Regions from separate parts of the Paenibacillus apii genome, predicted to be linked through region 1. Evidence: riboswitches for the same ligand, from Rfam matches in the RefSeq annotation. Region 1 holds a riboswitch; the other holds the start of a gene.
What was found. Region 1 has a riboswitch for cyclic di-GMP ahead of G5B47_RS20050 (CBM35 domain-containing protein). Riboswitches for the same ligand answer to the same signal wherever they lie in the genome.

Region 2: it holds a riboswitch for cyclic di-GMP, as region 1 does, so the genes downstream of both, G5B47_RS21410 (S-layer homology domain-containing protein) here and G5B47_RS20050 (CBM35 domain-containing protein) in region 1, are expected to answer to the same signal.

Annotation. Positions count from the first base shown of each region.
Region 1 covers NZ_JAAKGU010000011.1:51,679-59,608, reverse strand. The annotation lists gene G5B47_RS20070 (ABC transporter substrate-binding protein) at 6-1,310, opposite strand; gene G5B47_RS20065 (AraC family transcriptional regulator) at 1,492-2,364, shown strand; gene G5B47_RS20060 (glycoside hydrolase family 1 protein) at 2,483-3,898, opposite strand; gene G5B47_RS20055 (LacI family DNA-binding transcriptional regulator) at 4,013-4,981, shown strand; cyclic di-GMP riboswitch class I at 5,264-5,365, shown strand; gene G5B47_RS20050 (CBM35 domain-containing protein) at 5,574-7,930, shown strand, end outside.
Region 2 covers NZ_JAAKGU010000012.1:170,977-178,906, reverse strand. The annotation lists gene G5B47_RS21410 (S-layer homology domain-containing protein) at 1-3,385, opposite strand, end outside; cyclic di-GMP riboswitch class I at 3,485-3,575, opposite strand; gene G5B47_RS21405 (MerR family transcriptional regulator) at 3,815-4,567, opposite strand; gene G5B47_RS21400 (exonuclease domain-containing protein) at 4,723-5,532, opposite strand; gene G5B47_RS21395 (CYTH domain-containing protein) at 5,676-6,176, shown strand; gene thrC (threonine synthase) at 6,304-7,713, shown strand; gene G5B47_RS21385 (Gfo/Idh/MocA family protein) at 7,751-7,930, shown strand, end outside.

The DNA.
Region 1 (7,930 bases):
CCCTGTTACTTCGTAACTTTCTGGTCAATCAGATCGAGCGCTTGTTCCGGCTTGTAAATGCCGTTGATGACGCCGTAAATGCTGTCGTTAAGCTGGTTGGCCACCGCCTCGCTCACGACCAGATCGGGCTGCGCCTTCGCCCGCTCCCAGCCCGGCTCATTCAGCTTGCTGATTACTTCCGCGTATACCGGATATTTCGCCTTGTCCACGGTTCCCGTATACTTCACGACCGGCGGCGCCTCGTTCTCGGCCATTACCGCCGCTCCTTCCTGGCTGTAGAAAAAGGCGAAGAACTTCTGAACCGCGTCATACTTGGCCGGGTCGTCCTTGACTTTCGTGCTTGCGACCAGCGGAGCCGCGGCGACAGCCATGGCAATCTTCTGGTTGCCGACTCCGTCGGAGAAGGTCGGACCCCAGGAGAAGCCGGCCGTTTTGCCGATTGGGCTGCTTTCAATCTTCTTCGTCTCCCACACGCCGGCATCCAGCATGGCGGCCTTGCCGCCGGTGAACATTTCGACCGCCTGGAAGTAAGACAGCGTCGAGACATTTTCCGGGAAAGCCCCGTTCACCCGAAGCTCGTCAATCTTGTTGAACAGCTTCAAAAAGTCGGGATTGTTGAACTTCTCTTTGCCGCTCTCAATGTCGCCAATTTTGTCAAAGAATCCATACCGGGTCAGCATGCCGAGGAAAGCCCATGTGCTGAACGTATCCTTCGAGCCCTTCGCAATGGTAACGACGTTGTTCGCTTTGAATACTTTTGTTGCCGCCAGCAGCTCCTCATATGTTTCTGGTACTTTGACTTTGTATTGATCGAATAACGCCTTGTTGTACCATAACCCGGTCACAAGCGCCTGATACGGCAGCCCGAACTGCTTGCCCCCATCCTGGTAATCGCTTACCATTTGAGAATCAATGCTTGATGCAATATCAGGATTGCCCTTCAGGAAATCGGTCAAATCCAGCAGCAGTCCCGCCTGATTCATTTCCTTAGCCGGGGCCGGCAGCATCCAGAATATATCCGGAAGGTTGCCCGACTGGGACATCATTTTCATTTTCTTGACATGCTCCTGGGTTTCCGCACCCGTAAGGTCGATCTTGATATCGGGGTATTTCTCCTGGAACTTTTGAATAATGCCGTACATATAAGGCTCTTGTTCCTTAACGTTGGCTACGTGCATGGCGATCGATATCGTGACCGGACCCGCCTCGGATGAAGCGTTTTCATTTTTGGGAGTGCTATTGCTTCCGCAGGCTGCCAAACCGAGAATCAACAAACATGCCATCAGAACAATCAGAAATCTTTTCTTCATAGCTCGTATGTCCCCCTCTGTATCGAATTCTTCAAGATGGCAAATATTGCTTCTGCCTTTGAAGTACATCTTTATCGTAACCCCTTTTTTATGCCGCGTATTTAGCATAGCTTATTTTTTATTTATCATTTCTTGCTTTTGTGATACGCTTTCATTTAAAGAGGGGGAGGGCTTGATTATCATGATCCTGCATCAGATTTCGCCTTACATCCGCGTCGCCATGGACAATATCGTGGAAGGTCGTTCCTGGGTGATTAAAGAGAGACAGTTGTTTGATTATGAGCTGCTGTACATTATGGAAGGCAAGGTGAATGTGACGATCGAGGATACGGTGTATGAAGGCGTTCGCGGCGATATTTTTCTGTTCCGTCCAAAGCAGCGGCATAAAATCACCAAGGTCGGCAAGCAGCGCCTGCGCCAGCCTCATATCCATTTTGACTTCTTCTATACGGAGGATAGCGAGAAGGTAAAGGTGTCGTTTCGGCCGATCGAAGAGATTGAACCCGAGGAATTGGCCTATTTCCGGCCGGATATTATCGATGAGATGCCCGTCCCCCTATCCAGCCACCTGCGGCTCAAGAACCCGGTGCTGATTGAAAAAATGCTGCTGGACATCATCTACGAATACGAAACAAAAATGCCCTACTACGAGTTCAAGGTCAAAGGGTTGTTCATTCAGCTCTGGATTCAGCTGCTCCGTGAAAATTATTGGAGCCTCAACTCCCATGTCGAGACCAATATGCATTCCCTGATGCACATTAAACAATATTTGATGCATAATACGAACCGCAAAGTCAGTCTCGATGAAATCGCCAAAATGTCCGGAATCAGCAAGCACTATCTGGTCCGCCTGTTTCAGCAGGCCTTCGGCATGAGTCCCATCCAGTACCACCAGCTCATGCGCGCCCACGCCGCGAGGCATATGATTCAGTTCACCGCCGACCCGCTGACCGTCATCGCCGAGAACATGGGTTTTTCCAGCATTCACGCGTTCAGCCGCTTTTTCAAAACCGTCGAAGGCAAGAGTCCGTCGTATTACCGGCCCAAAGGTTGAGGCGCGCGGGGCAGGTCTACCTCCTGCTTTGGCCAATCAATGAGGATTGCCGCAAAAAAAAGGGACCGGCTAAAGTATCCAGCCAATCCCCTGCCTGTTAAAAGCCGGCCTATCGCTCTCATTTGAACAGGCTATGTCCATTCGTTGCTATAACTTCCTTGTACCAGTGAAACGACTTCTTGCGGTATCTCTCAAGCGTTCCCGAGCCGTCGTCATGACGGTCCACATAGATGAAGCCGTAGCGTTTCTTCAGTTCCGCGCTTGACGCACTGACGAGATCGATGCAGCCCCAGCTCGTATACCCTAGGACCTCCACGCCGTCGGCAATGGCTTCAGCGACCTGAACGAGATGATCCCGCAAATATTGAATACGGTAGCCGTCCTCCACCGTCTTGCCGCCATTCTCGTCCGTCACGAGCCGGTCGACGGCGCCAAGCCCGTTCTCGACGACAAACAGCGGCTTCTGGTACCGGTCGTTGAACGCGTTCATGATGTAGCGCAGACCCTTGGGGTCAATCTGCCAGCCCCAATCGCTGGCTTCCAGATAAGGATTCGGGACCCCGCCCAGCAGGTTGCCTTCCCCCCGGATCTGTTTGTCCGGGTCGGCCGTTTCGCAGATGCTCATATAATAGCTGAACGAAATGAAATCCACGGTATGCTTCAGAATCGCTTCGTCTCCCGGCTCGAAATGAATATGGATGCCGTTCTCTTTGAAGAAACGCTTCATATAACCCGGGTAATAGCCTCTGGCGTGGACGTCGGCAAAGAACGTGTTTTTGTGATCGCTCTCCATGGTCTTGATCACATCGTCCGGATGGGGAGTGAGCGGATAGATCGGCATGCTGAGCACCATGCACCCGATTTGGAAGTCCGGATTGATCTCGTGTCCGATCTTAACGGCCAGGGCGCTGGCCACGAATTCATGGTGAATTGCCTGGTACAGCTCCTGCTTGCCCAGCTTCTCTTTCGGGGTGTTGATTCCGCCGCTCATAAACGGGAATTCCAGAATGGAATTGATCTCATTAAAGGTCAGCCAATATTTCACCTTGTCCTTGTAACGGGTAAAAATCGTTCTCGCATAACGCGCATAAAAATCAACCAGCTTGCGGTTCACCCATCCGTCGTATGCTCTTGCGAGGTGCAGCGGGGTCTCATAATGGGAGATGGTGACCAGCGGCTCGATGCCGTATTTATGACACTCGTCGAACAGGTCGTCGTAGAACTGCAGGCCTTGTTCGTTCGGCTCCAGCTCGTCCCCTTTCGGGAAAATCCGGGACCAGGCGATGGACGTCCGGAACACCTTGAAGCCCATTTCGGCAAACAGTTTGATATCCTCTTTATACCGGTGATAAAAATCGATCCCGATCAGCTTCATATTATCTTCGGTAGGGACTTCCGTGGGAGGCGTCTTGACTCCATGCGGCATGACGTCCTGAGTGGACCACCCTTTGCCGTCTTCCTGATATGCCCCCTCCAGTTGGTTCGCGGCAACCGCGCCGCCCCATAAAAAGCCTTCCGGAAATTGCAAGCTCATGTTTTTTCCCGCCTTTTCTGTTGTGATAAGATAGAAATACTGCTCTATTTCCGCATCCTAAACCTTGGAACGCGTTACATGTCAAGCACTTTCTTGCGAAGGAGAACAAGTCCTATGTCCACACTTGACGAGATTGCCAAGCTGTCAGGTTATTCCAAAGCCACAGTGTCCCGGGTCCTGAACCACTCCCCCCACGTCAGCCCGGAAACCCGGGAGAAAATTCTCGCCATCATGAAGGAGAAGGACTATGTGCCCAACCGGAACGCCGTTTCTTTATCCAAGGGCCAAACCCAGCAAATCGGCATGATCACCATGGATCTCAGCGAGCTTATCCTGCAATTTATGAAAGGCTTCGTCGAAACTTCCGTCCGGTACGGGTTTCAAACCATTATTTATACCACCGGAGGAGATCGGCACAAAGAGCTTCAGGCCTTCGATGATCTCAAAAGAAAAAGAGTCGACGCCCTGCTCATTCTGACCTCCGTGAACGATACGAACGTCATTGCTTCGTACTGCAAATACGGGCCGATCGTCTCGTGGCAGCGCATGGACCATCCGGAAATACCGTCGGTCGCCATGAATCAATATGACGGTTATGCCCTCGCCCTGGAGCATTTGATCGAGCGGGGCTATTCGCGTATCGCCAATGCTTTCGGCCGCCCAGGCAGCATCAATACCAGGAGCCGACGGCTGGCCTATGAACATATCATGTCTAAGCACAGTCTCCCCGCTGCCGAGAAATGGTATTACTCCTCCATTTACAGCATTCGCGACGGCGAGCGGGTGGTGCAGTCCCTGATGGAGGGAACGGATCGGCCCGATGCGATTCTGTGCGCCAATGATTTGGTCGCGGCGGGCGTTCTTAGCCAGGCGCGCAGGCAGCAGCTGGACGTGCCCCGGGATCTGGCCATCGTCGGTTTCGATGATTCGGAGCTGTCACGGACTCTCGGAATAACCACCGTCCGAAATCCGATCGCGGGCCAGGCGGAGAACGCTTTTCTGCTGCTGGCTCCGGCGCTGCTCGGGCGAAATCCGCAGCTCCAGCCGCTCTCGTTCAGCCTGGTGGAACGGGAGACTACATAGTCATTTGTACCTATCCATTACATTCTTAACAGGTTAAAAAGAACCATTCCTTGTTTGATGACTAACAATTTCTCTGCACTGGTCCGATACTACTATTGAACTGCTGGAAGGTTTATATAGGCTGTATCGGCTATCATTTTCCACATATTTCAGACCTTTTTTCCCACTATTCTCTTCCCTCCCGCCTATGCAGCCGCAGCCGCAGCTGTTTTCCACAATGATCTGCCGCCTGACGCGCAGGTCCTGAGTTTCACATCTTTTGCATCATTCCAGCTTCACCCATTGTGACAAAGGCAAACTTGTCGAAAGGCAAGGACGCAAAGCCATAGGGCCTTCTTCGTTCCCCGTCATGCGGAGGACGAAGGTGGCAGCCGTGCTGCCGGAAAAAGAATGTCCTTGGTTCGCTATGCCCATTATGGAGCGCGGCAGCCTGGCATTCCGGGGGAAGAGCTTTTTGAACGATTGCTGCCGTTTGAACGAATTGCCGCGTTTGTTAAAAGTTATTCCTCCTCCGCCCAATCCGGGCACTGGTCTGCTTACCCGAGCAAACCGGCGGCGTAAAGGGATATTTTGAACCGGAGGAGAATTCACCATGATGAACCAATGCCAATCAAAGTGTCAACCTGTCCCCGAATTACCCGAAAAAACCCCAAGAAAGGCTTCACGTTTCCGCTCCCGCATCCTCGCCAAAGGCATCACTGCGCTGCTTGCGCTGGGGCTTGCCATCGGCAGCCCGTCCAATCCCGCCGGCATCGTCTTCGCCGATCAGCAGACGGGCGGCTCCAATCCTGTGTCTGTTTCACAAGACGTGTACGGTGATTCCGCAGCCGCCACAGAGCCGGAGTCGGTGCCTGCCGGAACGCTCTGGACCATCGGCGTCCATAACGGAAGCTCCGCCGAATTCTCCGATTTCAAAGCCATGACCGCTTCTTACTCCGTCTATTCGCCGGATGCCGAGTCCGGCAATTGGAAGTCGTTCCCGAAAGGGATGAAGGCCAGCGTCAACAAAACGCTCAGCCTCAATTACTCACTTCCAACTCTGCCTGCATACGGCCTGGAATTCGACGTTCATATTCTGAACGCCTATATTTCCGTTCCTCAAATGGCCGTCTATTCAAACGGCAGGCTGGCGGGACTCATGCAGATTGCCGGTACGGCCGGCAGCGGCGGCGCCTTCGCTTACCGCGACCTCTACCGTCTGTATATACCGAATGAGCTGCTGAAGGCCGGAGACAACACGCTGAAGCTAGAGGTATACGCAGGGTCCTATTCCAGCACTTCGGGAGACGGGTACCTGTGGTACGAGTGGGACGAGCTGTCGATGACCGCGCTCTCCGCCCCGGCCTCCGAGCCAATCCACGGCCGGTATGTTCATCTGGGCACCGCCATCACCAATACATTCGTGTTCAACGATGATGTAACCCGGCTTCTGCCTGATTTAACAGAATGGCTCGGCGTTGCCTACAGCGGAAATATGATGCGGACTGGCTTCTGGTCCGACACAAGGAAACTGTGGCAAAGCGGCATCGTCTCTTACCTTCAGACCCTGAAGGATCTGAACCTCCAGCCAGTGACAGGGATCTTCGGCACGGACTTTATGAACAGCGCCGACATGACCGCCGGTCACGTACCGGACAGCATGAAGGCGTATTACCGCCAGTTCATGGCCGATTACGGCTCGTATTTCTCTTATATTGAAATGGACAATGAGCCCGGCGTGTTCAATCATAACCAAGCCTCGCTTGTAGAGCTGGCCCAGTTCCTGAAGTCGGAGCAGGCCAACACCCCTTGGGTCAAGATGGTTGCCCCCGGCTGGGCCTACTGGCCGACCAAGGGTACACCGTACGGCTGGGAAAGGGACCCCGCGCAGCGGCGGCCGATCGAAGCGCTGTCGGACCTGACGAACGGCCACAGCTACGGGCTGTCCGGACTTGCGCAGGGACGCGGCGGCGCCTTGAACGAGAACCTGCTTACCTATGGCGGCGGCACGGAAGAAGGGCTGCCGAAGGAAATGGTCATGACCGAATCGGGAGCGAACGATCTTCATGCCGACCAGAGCAAATTCGGCGCATCGGCGTATAAATTCGCCGCCGCCTTCGACCGGGAAATGCGGGGGAACATCGGCTATGCGGACCATATCATGCAGCATACCGCATTCGATTCGTCGTCCCCGAACTATGCGCTGTTCGCCCGTCCGGCGAATTGGAGCACACAACGGGCGGCGGACACGGCGGCCTGGGCGGCCAACTCGGCGGAGGGCGGCGAGACACGGCTGCGCACCTTCCGCCGCCTGGCGGCGGCGTATGCGACTCACGGCGCGCCGCTGCCCTACACCTTCCTGAGCGGCGACGAATCCGCCGGCCGCAAGATCTATGTCCGCGCCGTCGATACGCGCGCGCTCGGAGCATCCCCGATCGGCGCTTCATCCGACAAGCGGATCATCAGCGTCGTGAACTTCGAGCCGGCCGGCACCCCGGCGCGCCATGTGAGCGTCCGGGTCACCCTGCCGGAGAGCGGCGCGTACCGGGTGGAGCAGTACCGGGACAGCAGCACGCTCGGCGCCGCCTATTCGGTGGACGACCGAAGCGTGTCGCCCTACCTGGACCTTGACCTTACCGTAGCCGCCGGTGAAGCGGTCCAGCTCTATTTGACGCCGAAGGAAGACCAGGCGCCGGAGAAACCGGTCATGGCCGGCGCGGCAATGACGTCATGGAATTCCGCTTCGATCGACTGGAACGAAGCGGCCGACAACCGGGCGACGACCGGCTACCGCCTGTACCGCGACGAAGAGGAAATCGCGGCGCTGCCGTCCTCGGTGACGCGGTTCACGGATACGTCGATCGGCTACGACCGCACCTACGCGTATACGGTTCGGGCGGTCGACGATTCCGGCAACGTCTCCGCTCCGAGCGACCCGGTGCAGCTCATCGTGCCGGATATGCCGGTTAC
Region 2 (7,930 bases), on a different contig from region 1:
ATCCAGCCGGACGATACGGAAGCTTGACCGTGTTAGACACAGTCTGTGTTTGAAGATCTACCATATACAGATTGTTGAACGCTTCATCGATGGCATAAGCTTTCTGATTGGCGGAGTCGTATGCAATGTCTACCACCCTGCCATCCAGCTGGATACCGGACACCGGAGCGGGCGGGGCCGCTTCAAATGTATTCTTTTCTACGATTTCAATTACATTCTTTCCTGCAAAAACAGATATAGTTAATAACTTATCGGTATCGTTAAACACGTATTTTGCGGTACCGTCCAAATGATATAGACCGGTTTGCTTAAAGTTGCTGTAATCATATACTTGTACTGCATTGTTCTTCGCCGTATAAAACTTGCTGCTTGGCAGATCAAAAGCGATATCGGCGTAAGCTTGTCCAAGTCCGTATACATATTTCATATCGTCGTACTTGTTGTTTGTAGCCATAAATACGCTGCCGGACCCGTTAAAGATATAAGCTCCGTCCGGAGAAATCGTAAAGTTCGTCGCCATCGAGTAATCGCCATGATACGGTGAATCATACCCGCCAGGATAGGATGCCTCAACGAATTGTCCGTTCGTTACATTATAGGCACTAAGGTCTCTCGGCGACGTATCCGTTGTAATCGTATAGAGCTTATTCCATACAGGGTGCATTTGGATATAGCTCGCTTGCCTAATACTACTGGACGCTATCTCCGCAAAGGTGTTTAAAGCATACGATTTGATCTCGGTCCACTGTCCTGAACCCGAGGCCACGTAAAGATGGCCGGAACGATCGGCAGCGATATCGTACGGGTCAATTGCAATATCGTGCGTACCCGTAAGCGTAAAGGTGGCAGCGTCCACTACCGCAATTGCTCCTTGCTGCTGCGCGATATCTGTATAGGAAGAATGCTCCGCTTTCAGCAAGGACACATAGATTTTACCATCTGCATACGTGATACTCTCCGGTGCAAGGGTAAAGGAAATTGAGTCTTTCTCGCCCGTTGCGTAATTGACGCGATACAGCTTCTTATTCAGTTTATCCGTGATATAGAGGATCGGCTCCGACGGGTGTCTGACCGTATCCGTTATCTGAAAATCCAAGCCGATGTGCGCATTATAATAGGTTGTGGCACTAGCAACGCTGCTTGGTCCCGATTCCATGCCGACTCCGGCTTTCGCCGCAGTAACCACATAATATCTTGTTGTATGCGGAAGATTCGTACCGTCAACATAAGTCGTGCCCGTTACGGTAAGAGGTTGACCGTCCTGATCCTTTAAGGGAACAAACTCGCCCGTAGGTGTTGCGCTGTAATAAATGTGGTACTGATCCGCATTTGTAACCGGATCCCATTGCAGAGCGATCGCCTTATTCGATACCGTCGATGCCGTTAGATGGGTTGGCGCCTCTAATTGATCGTTAATCGCTTTAAGCTCCCAGCCGCTCCCGTTCCAGGTTGCAAAGACCTCAAACTGATCTCCATAAACCATCGCCAAGGTATCCCCAGCAGCGAGCGGAACCGCTTGTGCCGGCATCTGGTTGTCAAGATCATGGACGGTGTAGCAGTCATTGATTTGATAAGAGATCATCTCGGTGCCGCTATAATAAACTTTAGCATACACGCTGTCGTTAACCGTAACGCTGGATAACATAACTCCTGAATAATGCTGAGACGAATTCGGATTAGTGACGTTATACGACGCCGGAGGAAGCGCTCCGCCCGGGATGCTGTAGATTCCAACGTCTTGTACCGTTTCGGCATATTCGGTCTGGTACGTGTCCTGTGTGACCGAATTTGTGACCTTCCATTTTACGGCCGAATAATCATCGTCTGCCTGATACAGGGTGTATAGCTTGTCCTGAACAATAAAAGCAGCTCTAATATCCAGTACCTTACCCGGTTCGGGGGCAGGCTGCCCTACAGGCGGCTGTCCGGGTGCCGGAGATGCGGGTGCCGGAGATGCGGGTGCCGGAGATGCGGGTGCCGGAGATGCGGGTGCCGGAGATGCGGGTGCGGGAGATACGGGCGCCGGAGATGCGGGCGCGGGAGATACAGGCCCCGGAGGATTGCCCCCTGCTCCTGGCGAAGGAACCGTCGGAACCGGGCTGCTGCTTCCTACTTCCTTCCCGCCAATTACCACGACCTTCACCGTCTCCGAGAGAATATACTCCTGTACGAGTTGCTCGAAGCTAACACCTTCCGCATTAATCTCGGCTTTAAGGATAGTTCCTTCTCCTGTGATCTTCGCGGCTGCCTGCAGAATGATCTCCTTCAATACGGCAGTATCCAGCAGCTTGATAGCGGACCCTTCTGAACCTGTGTAAGTTTCAAGCAGAGCTATGGTGGATTGATCGTAAATTTCGATCGTTACCGTCGTTTTTACTGCGACTTTTGCAAAAGTGCCCTCAAATTGCACGACATCATTGACTGACGTACTTTCAACGGAAACCGATTTAAAGGCTTCGTTTCCCTGGTCTTCTTCCAGCTTCGCTCCCGATTTGACGACAGTGCTGCTGATGCTTGTATCGCCCTTCGTAAAAAGTCTGACTCGTCCGAGATCCTTTTGAACCATCACCTGGTTCATCATAGAGTCTTGAATGACGATACTGTTCTCCCCGCCGCCGTTCACAATGGTTCTTCCTTCAACGGTTACGTGATCAAGCAGCACCTCGCCCTCGCCAATTCCCGCTGCCAGGATGAGGTCGCCTTTAATGACAGCATTCTTTAGGGTGACTCCGCCGCTGTTGATCGTTAAGTTCCCGCCAACCGTATTTTTCAGATCATAGGTTCCAGGCTGGTGTATCAATTGACCTACAGCTTGATCTAGCACCACTACAGCTTCAGCTCTTGTGATGGGTTTCTGAGGACGGAAGCTTTTATCCGGATATCCCTTCAGATAACCTTTGGAAGCAACCGCTTTTATGTATGGTTTACTCCAGGCAGACATTTGCTGTTCATCCTGAAAGGCTTCAGTATCTCTCGTTACTGTCCCCTCTTCCAGCTGCATAAGCTGGTAAATGATTTTGGCAGACTCTTCTCTCGTTATCGGTTGGTCAGGCCTGAGGGTGCCGTCTCCGAACCCCGAGATGTAGCCTGTAAATTTGGCTTTGGATACATCGTTGTAGAACCATTTTCCCTGCGGGACATCTTTAAAGGTCTGGTCAGACTTATGGGAAAAACCAAACGCTTTGTTCGCCAGCGATATGAATTCTGCCCGGGTGATGACTTTATCAGGTTGAAAGGTTCGATCGGCGTAGCCCGAGATCAATCCATTGCCTATCCATTCTTTTATTTCTTCCTCGGCCCAATGACGATTAATGTCATGTAATGAAGCTTGGCTTTCTGCATACGAGAGCCCCGAGAAAGATAAGACTTGCACTACAAAAAACATAATGATGAATGCAACTCTACCTAGTAACCTTCCCAACATACAATCTCCCTTTCATAACTTAATTAATGGCAAAACAAAAAAGCCAACCCGTGAAGAGATATAGGTAACCCGGCTGTCATACAAGGAGCGACCTTGCTTAGACCCGTGGCTTTGCGTCTCCGACTTTCGTACGGATTTGCCGTTTCTTATTCTACAGATTGACTTAAGACCAACCTACCAGGGCTTAATTACCCAGGGGTTATTATCCAATCCCACCCATCATACAACAAAAGTCCCATTTATTCGATCTAAATTTTTTGCCCTGCCTGACCGAAGAAGCACTGCCGTAAAGGGGGGACTGGTGCGACGCGGTAAATGAATATGCAGATAAAAAAGCCAGAGAAAAAAACATTTTGCCCTGGCTTAGCCTAGCGAAACTCGATAAATTCTTCAGTTTGATTTGGACGTGTAGGCGTGTACGGCGTCTCTAAGGAAGCGGGCAAGCCCCGCTCCGCGCTTGTCATAGTAGGCGGTAAAGCGTTCGTCCTCCACGTACATCTGTGCGACCCCCGCATGGGCCTCCGGGGAATAGCTGCCCCAGAAGAATGTGAGCCACTGCCGATGGAGATCGGCGGCTAGCTGCGCGGCCTCACCGGCGGGATCGCCGGTCTTCATGCCTTCAGCCAACGAAGCGAACATGTCCTCTTCCATTTTTTGAACGGCCGCATACTGCTCCTCGGTCATGTTCATCAGCTGTTTATTGGACCGGTCGACGGCTTCGTCGCCGTATTTCCCGCGCGCTTCCGTGCCGTAGGCCTGCTCGTTGTCTTCGATCATTTTTTGTTTAAAGCCTTCAAATTTCTCGGTGTCGCTCATTGTAATCCTTCCTTCCCTTTCGGCCAGCGTTATCTCCACATTCGAGATCAGCCGGTCGAGTTGTTCTCTTTTGGCGAGCAGCCTGCCATGATGCGTCCTCAGCGCTTTCGTCCCGTCGAACGAGGGCGAGGTTACGATAGCCTTAATGTTCTCCAGACTTAGACCCAGCTCGCGGTAAAATAAAATCTGCTGCAGCAGATCGACCTCGGGCCGGCCATAGATGCGGTAACCGGAGGAGTTGATCCGTGACGGTTTCAAAATCCCGAATTCATCGTAATAACGCAGCGTGCGCGCGCTGATCCCCGCAAGCTTCGCGAGTTTTTGCACTGTGTATTCCGTGATGGCACCTCCTCACAAGCTCAATGTACACCTTTACGCAGCGTCAATGTCAAACCTTTTTTCAGTATAAAAAAAGCACCGATTGGTGCTCTTTTGAGGGTGCAGAAGCAAGGGCTCTGCCGAAAAGGAAGGGCGGCTATTCTTTAGCTTTGACTCAGCCGGTTGGCCGGGGAAGGGGAAGGAGAGATTGCGGGACGGGAGGTGGCTTTCTCAAGCTCCGCGGCAAAGAAACGCTGAAGCTCCTCGGCCTTGCGCGGGTCGTCCAGCGGAGTTTTACCTGTAAAATAATGCTCCACGACAAGCTCCCAGGTGGGGATGATCTTTTGCGCCAGAATTGCTTTGATCGCGATCTTGACCATCTTGCGCTCCCGGGCGTTGGAGAAGGTGTCTTTGTAGTATTTCACCTGATCCAGATCCAGCTCGCTGTAAATCCCGCGGAAAATATCTGCCGTCATGCGAGCGTCGCCCAGCGCCCGGTGCGCGGAGCCGGCGGATTCCAGGCCCAGAAGCTCCATGGCGCTTTCCACGCTGATATCGTTCTTCAGGCCGCGGGCGCGCAGGAGACCTTTGAGCAGATCGTAGTACGGCGTCTTCAGCCAGTAGGTGTCGTCCAGCTTATGCATGCGGGTGTCCTGGATAATGCGCTTCATATCTTCACCGCCCCAGGTTAGCAGCAGCACGCCATCCGGACTTTGGTCGAGCCAGCGCAGGAAGGCGGAGATTACTTTGGGAAAGCGGGGGGCGATATCGATTTCTTCCTGCGGAATCCCCGTTTTTTTCTTAATGAAAGAGTTCAGCGTAGCGAAATACACGGGTTTGATCAGCGAAGTGAACTCGTCGACAGGACGAAGGGAAGCATCAAGCCGCACGGCCCCGATCTCGATAACCTCCATCGGATGCTCGCTGGCAAACTTACGGCCGTTGAATTCAATGTCCAGTATGATATAATCCACAAAAGTTGCCTCCGTATATGTTGGACTGGCGCGATTTTGACGCACCGATTCTTCTATTTTAGCAAATTGTTCCCGGATTGACTTCCTTTGAGCCCCATTTTACAATTTATTAACCTGACCACGTGAAAAGGAGAGAAATAGTGATGGCAATGGAAATCGAGCGCAAGTTCCTGCTTCCAGAGTTTCCGCAGCAGCTCGTTCAGGAGGGGAAGCTGACTGTTCACAGCCGGCAGCGCATTGAGCAGACCTATTTGGCGATTGACGGGCCGCAGGAGCTGCGCGTGCGCAAAATCGAAGATCTCGCTTCCGGCGAGGTGCATTACACGCATACCTTCAAGAACGGGCTGGGCATCAGCCGGGAGGAAATCGAATACGAAATCTCGCAGGGCCTGTACGAGCAGATGATTCGGGCCGTCCGGGCGGTGCCGCTGATCAAGGAACGGATTACCGGCGAATGGAACGGCATAACGCTGGAAATCGATGTCTACCATCAACTGAAGCTGACGGTTGTCGAAGTCGAATTTCACTCCCTGGAGGAGGCTCAGAGCTTCGAAGCGCCGGATTGGTTCGGGCAGGACGTCAGCGAAGAGAAGCAGTACAGCAACAAGACTGTCTGGAAAGAGCTTCAGAAAACGGACCTGTAAAGGCGGCGAAACGTTAAAAAGCGCAAAACAGGCGAAATCGTGTAATATTCACCGGACTTTAACACATAAACGTGTTAATATATAAGGTAAATTCGAAAGCGCGAAATTCAGGGGGCTGAGTAGAAAAATGCAATATATTAGCACTAGAGGCAAGGTCGAACCGAAAGGTTTTATCGATACGGTCTTGATGGGCCTGGCCGATGACGGCGGATTGATGATTCCGGACGTGATTCCTTCCGTGTCCGCACAGACACTGGAGGAGTGGCGCTCCTTAAGCTTTCAGGAGCTGTTCCTGAAGATTTTCTCCTACTATACGAACGGCGAAATTCCGGACGGCGACCTGAAGGATATGGTCGAGCGGAGCTACGCTTCCTTCCGCCATCCGGAAGTGACACCGCTTAAGGAAATCAATGATTCGCTGTATGTGCTGGAGCTGTTCCACGGGCCGACCTTTGCCTTCAAGGATGTCGCGCTGCAGTTCATGGGCGAGCTGTACTCTTATATTTCCAGAGTGCGGGGCGAAATTATTCATATCCTTGGCGCAACCTCCGGCGATACCGGAGCGGCGGCCATTGCGGGCGTTCGCGGCAAGGAAGGCATCAAGATCTGCATTCTGCATCCCCATAACAAGGTCAGCAAGGTGCAGGAGCTGCAAATGACGACGGTGGACGATGCCAATGTGCTTAACCTGTCGGTTAAAGGCAATTTCGACGACTGTCAACAAGTCATCAAGGAGCTGTTCGCAGATCTGGACTTCAAGAGCCAGTACCATTTGCGGGCGATCAACTCGATCAACTTTGTACGGATTTTGGCCCAGACTGTCTATTATTTCTACGCCTATCTGCATCTGCCGCAGAGCGTGCAGGGCAAGACGGTCAATATCAGCGTGCCGTCCGGTAACTTCGGCAACATTTTCTCCGGCTATCTCGCCAAGAAGATGGGTCTGCCGATCGGCAAGCTGATCATCGCCACGAACGAGAATAACATTCTGGAGCGGTTCGTGAAGACCGGAGAGTACAAGCCCGGCGATTTCAAAAGCACGCACAGCCCTTCGATGGACATCCAGGTGGCCAGCAACTTCGAACGGTACCTGTACTATCTGCTTGGCGAGGACTCCGCGAAGGTATCCGATTACATGGCGAAACTCCAGCGTGAAGGAGTCATTACGGTTGATTCGGCGCTGCTTGAGCAGGTACAGACCGAATTTGCCGCGCTTGGCGTGAAGAATGACGAGTGTCTGAACGTCATTGGCAAGTACAAGCAGGAATCCGGCTATTTGCTTGACCCGCATACCGCCTGCGGCATTGCCGCTTACGAAGCGTATAACGGGCCGGGCGAGATCGCTATTACATTCGCGACCGCGCATCCTGCCAAGTTCGACGAAGCCATCTCCCTGCTGAAGATCAGCCAGGAATTCCCGGCGCAGATCGCCGGTCTGTCGGCGCTGCCGCAGCATATGACCGTGGTGGAGCATGACAAGGCCGAGATCGCAAGACAGCTCGAGGCGTTCTATACGCTATCCGCCGAGATCGGATAAGGAATAAAAGAATGCCATTCAAGGGAGAGATAGCTGCATGACCATTCGTTTTGGCGTAGTCGGAACCAACTGGATTACGGACCGCTTTTTGGAGTCGGGACTGGAAAATGAAGATTTTCTGCTGACCGCCGTGTATTCCCGCAGCGAAGAGAAGGGGAAAGCATTCGCCGCGAAATACGCCGGAGCCTCCGTATACACCGATCTTGCGGCGATGGCG